DNA from 2 places in the Stenotrophomonas sp. GL_101 genome. Region 1 is predicted to be linked to the other one. Evidence: riboswitches for the same ligand, from Rfam matches in the RefSeq annotation. Region 1 holds a riboswitch; the other holds the start of a gene.
The links. Region 1 has a riboswitch for glycine ahead of AC3IR9_RS18535 (trimeric intracellular cation channel family protein). Riboswitches for the same ligand answer to the same signal wherever they lie in the genome.
Positions count from the first base shown of each region.

Region 2: another riboswitch for glycine. It lies ahead of gcvP (aminomethyl-transferring glycine dehydrogenase); the one in region 1 lies ahead of AC3IR9_RS18535 (trimeric intracellular cation channel family protein).

Region 1 is NZ_CM174432.1:4,210,898-4,213,287, forward strand. Features, by position in the region: partial or broken gene AC3IR9_RS18525 (nuclear transport factor 2 family protein) at 337-599, opposite strand; gene AC3IR9_RS18530 (GIY-YIG nuclease family protein) at 640-909, opposite strand; glycine riboswitch at 954-1,036, shown strand; glycine riboswitch at 1,057-1,147, shown strand; gene AC3IR9_RS18535 (trimeric intracellular cation channel family protein) at 1,239-1,856, shown strand; gene AC3IR9_RS18540 (MdtA/MuxA family multidrug efflux RND transporter periplasmic adaptor subunit) at 2,141-2,390, shown strand, end outside.
Region 2 is NZ_CM174432.1:3,481,546-3,483,935, forward strand. Features, by position in the region: gene AC3IR9_RS15445 (multidrug effflux MFS transporter) at 1-253, opposite strand, end outside; glycine riboswitch at 548-649, shown strand; gene gcvP (aminomethyl-transferring glycine dehydrogenase) at 739-2,390, shown strand, end outside.

The DNA of each region.
Region 1 (2,390 bases):
GCTACCTGCGCGATGCGCCCGCCACGTGGCACTCCCCGCATGATCGTGGTCGATGGCTCCTGCCCGCCCCTGCATCCGTCCTCTCCCTAACGTACGGGCGGATGGTGCGCTGACCAGCGCCGGGATTTACAGAGGCATTTGCGTCAACGCTGGTGACGCAGATGCATCAAACCCAGCGCTCGCAAGGGCAGGCGGCGTGTTATCAGATCAGAACGAAACCGATAGGAAAACCGCACGTTGCGACGCAGCCCACTATTCCAGCTGCGACAACGGCAGCGCAATCCGCGCCTCCGGGGTTTTCGCACACGGCCGGAGGACGCAACGATCAGCGTGGATCTACACTTGCCCTTTCGGCTTGGCGTACCACGGCGCATTGATGATGATCCACCGCTCACCAAACCTGCCCATGTGGAAATAGTCCACGAACCACGGCGTCTCCAGGCGCACCGAAGCGGCGTTACCGGTGACATCGAGCACCTTGCAGCGGCGGCTCCGTCCGGCGCAGGCCCCATCGGCTCGTCGGGCGTGTCGCCCAGGATCGCGCGCTTGACCAGGTCTGGATGCAGCGAACGCGCCACGCGCGCTGCGTCGCCGTCGAGACCGACGCTGCCACCTTGCCCAGCCGGGCAGCGCCCGGCCCTACGAGGCGCCAGCGGCCTGCAACCACGCCAGCTTGCGCCCGCGCGGCTGGCGCTTGAGCTGCCACTCGGCCTTCGAGGCGGCCGCCCGGTCCGGGTAGGCGCGCATCGCCAGCACCTTCAGTGGCGGATTGGCACGGGTGTACCTGGCGCCCTTGCCGGCCAGATGCGCCTGGAACCGCGCCTCCACGTCATTGCTGATGCCGGCGTAATAGCTGCCGTTGCGGCATTCGAGCAGGTACAGGTACCAGAGGACAGGTTCAGCGGGCATACCGGGATTATCCACCGGACCGGGCCCGGCGGCTGCTAGAATCCGCCCCGGATGCAGGAGAGAGGCGCCGCGCTGGCGCCCGCCGAAGGCGCAGGCTCCCATAATCGCTCAGGCCGGTGGCTCGATACGCCATCAACCATGCATCCGACACGCCGATCTGGAGAGAGGTCTTCAATGACCCGCCGAAGGGGCACGTGGCCTGGCCACTGAACTCTCAGGCAAAAGGACAGCGGGAGCGGCAGCGGGAATCCCACCCTCACGACAGTGCACCGCGCTGGCGTGCGAGGCGCGTGTTTCCGTCCCCGCCTTGCCGTGTCCGGAGCCTCCCCATGCTGCTCTCCCTTATCTATCTCATCGCCATTTCCGCTGAAGCCATGACCGGTGCACTGTCCGCCGGGCGACGGCGCATGGACCTGTTCGGGGTGATCATCATCGCCTGCGTCACCGCGCTCGGGGGTGGCTCGCTGCGCGACATCGTGCTCGGGCATTACCCGCTGGGCTGGGTGAAGCACCCCGAGTACCTGGGCTTCACCATCTGCGCGGCGTTGATCGCCACCTGGGTGGCGCGCTGGATGCACCACTTCCGCCGCACCTTCCTGGTGCTGGATGGCCTGGGGTTGATCGCCTTCACCCTGATCGGCTGCGCGGTCGCGCGCGACGCCGGGCATACGGTGCCGATCGTGCTGATCTCGGGCATGTTGACCGGCGCCTTCGGCGGGGTGCTGCGCGATGTGCTGTGCAACGAGGTGCCGCTGATCTTCCAGAAGGAGTTGTATGCCGTGATCACCCTGCTGACCGGCGCGGCGTACCTGGGGCTGCTGGAACTGGGCGTGTCGCTCAATGCGGCCACGCTGTGGTGCCTGGGCGGTGGTTTCCTGCTGCGGTTGCTGGCCATCCATTTCAAATGGGAAATGCCGAAGTTCGTGTATCGCGACGAGGTGCATTGAAGGCGCAGCACCGTATCGACCAACGGTCGATACCTACCAGGGGGGAGGCCGCCCAATCACGGTAGGTGCCGACCGTTGGTCGGCACACACAGCCATGACCAAGGGCATGCGAGCGTCCGCATCCTCGCGGGGTACCATGGCGGCCCGTCCTCGCCGACGGCATCCAGCCACGCTGCGGCATTGAACCGCCGGCCCCGCCAGACAACCCCACTTCGCCTTGCCTGCCCCCACGGGCCGGTTACTCATGGACGCGCCGGCCGTTGGGCAGGTGCGCAGGATGCCCCATGTCTGCCCCGCTGCCCCCGCCGTCGCGTACCCGCCGTCTGTTCAAACCGTTGCTGATCGTGGCCGTGCTGGCCGCTGCCGTCACCGCCTGGCGGCTGTTGTCGCCGGCGCCGGCCGCCGAGCTGGCATCGGCCAGTACGGCCACGCCCGTGCGCGTGGCCGCGGTCGTGCGCGAAGACCTGGTGGTGAGGCTCAAGGCACTCGGCACGGTGACCCCGCTGCATACGGTAAGCCTGCGCAGCCGCGTGG
Region 2 (2,390 bases), 730 kb from region 1:
ACAGCACCAGCCCGCCGATGATCACCCGCTTGCGCCCGAACGCGTCGGACAACGGCCCGTGCGCCAGGCTCATCAGGCCGTAGAACAGCAGGTAGACACTGATGGTCTGCTGGACCGCGACCTGGTCGACCTGCATGCGGTCACCCAGCAACAGGAAGGCCGGGAAGATGGTGTCGATGGAGAACGGGCCGAACATCGCCAGGCCTGCGAGCAGCAGGGCCAGACGGCGGGTCGAGGGCGAGGCGGGCGTCATGCGGGCTTCCGTCTGGGCTATGCGCGAAACGCACGGCGGGCGCCAGCCCGGAACGGGCGACGCCAGATGAATACGAGGATCCGGCCATCATAGGCCTTTGCCGGGCACCGCACCATGCCTACCGCCCCGTTCCGGCGTGGGCGGGTGCGCCCATTCATGCGTGGTAGGGCCGCAGCCGGCGAGGCCACTGGGCTATAATCGCCGGGCTACATGGTGGGAGAAGCGGAGCGTTGTTTTGAAGCCCCCGCTGCCGAAGGCGCAACGCCCGTAATCGCTCAGGCCCGATACCACCCGCATCAAAACTCTGGAGAGACCGGCCACTGCCGGCGCCGAAGGGGCACGAAGCACGCAGATGCGCGCTTTTAAACTCTCAGGCAAAAGGACAGAGGGGCACCCAGGAAGACCGCAAGGTCCGGTGGTTGGCGCGCGCCTGCGACGCGCCCCGGTCCGTGCAGACTTCCGAACGTGCGTGCCCACTCTTCGAGATGCCAGCCATGTCCCCGACTACCTCCGCCCAGCGCGCCCCCTCCCTGCGCGAGCTTGAACACAGCCACGCGTTCGTCGAACGCCACATCGGCCCCAACGACGCCGAGATCGCGCAGATGCTCGACGTGGTCGGCCACGCCTCGCTGGACGCGCTGACCGATGCGATCGTCCCGGCCGGGATCAAGTCGCCGGCCCCGCTGGCGCTGCCCGACTCGCTGACCGAAGTGCAGGCACTGGCCAAGATCCGCGCCATCGCCGACAAGAACCAGGTGTTCCGCACCTTCATCGGCCAAGGCTACTACGGCACGCTCACCCCGAACGTGATCCTGCGTAACGTGCTGGAAAACCCGGCGTGGTACACCGCCTACACGCCCTACCAGGCCGAGATCTCGCAGGGCCGCATGGAAGCGCTGATCAACTTCCAGACCCTGTGCGCCGACCTCACCGGCATGGAGATCGCCAACGCCTCGCTGCTGGACGAAGCCACCGCCGCGGCCGAAGCGATGACCCTGGCCAAGCGTTCGGCCAAGAGCAAGTCCGACACCTTCTTCGTGCATGACGCGGTGCACCCGCAGACGCTGGAACTGCTGCGCACCCGCGCCGAGCCGATGGGTATCGTGCTGCGCGTGGGCACCCCGGCCGAAGCGCTGGAAGCGGACAGCTACGGCGTGCTGCTGCAGTACCCGGACACCTTCGGTCATATCGGTGACTACAAGGCGCTGGCCGATGCCGTGCACGCACGCGGCGGCCTGGTGGCCGTGGCCACCGACCTGCTCGCGCTGACCCTGATCGCCGCTCCCGGCGAATGGGGCGCGGACATCGTGGTGGGCAACTCGCAGCGCTTCGGCGTGCCGTTCGGTTTCGGTGGCCCGCACGCGGCCTTCATGGCCTGCCGCGACGCCTACAAGCGTTCGATGCCGGGCCGCCTGATCGGCGTCTCGGTCGATGCACAGGGCAACGCCGCCTACCGCCTCACCCTGCAGACCCGCGAGCAGCACATCCGCCGCGAGAAGGCCACCTCCAACATCTGCACCGCACAGGTGCTGTTGGCGGTGATGGCCTCGATGTATGCGGTGTACCACGGCCCGGACGGCCTGACCCGCATCGCGCGCCGCACCCACCGCCTGGCCGCGATCCTGGCCGCCGGCCTGCGCAGCGCCGGGGTGAATGTCGGCGAGCACTTCTTCGATACCCTGCATGTCAAGGACATCGACGCCAAGGCGATCCATGCCAAGGCCGCCGCGGCGCGCATCAACCTGCGCGCGATCGACAGCGAAGCAGTCAGCATCAGCCTGGATGAGACCGCTACCCGCGCTGACATCGTCGCGCTCGGCCAGCTGTTCGGCGCCACCGTCGACGTGGACGCGCTCGACGCGGCCACCACCGATGCACTGCCGGCCGGCCTGGTGCGCACCAGCGCGTTCCTGACCCACCCGGTGTTCAACACCCACCACAGCGAACACGAACTGCTGCGTTACCTGCGTTCGCTGGCGGACAAGGACCTGGCCATGGATCGCACCATGATCCCGCTGGGCAGCTGCACCATGAAGCTCAACGCCACCGCCGAGATGATCCCGGTGACCTGGCCGGAGTTCGCCAACATCCATCCGCTGGCCCCGGCCGACCAGGCCACCGGCTACAAGGAACTGAT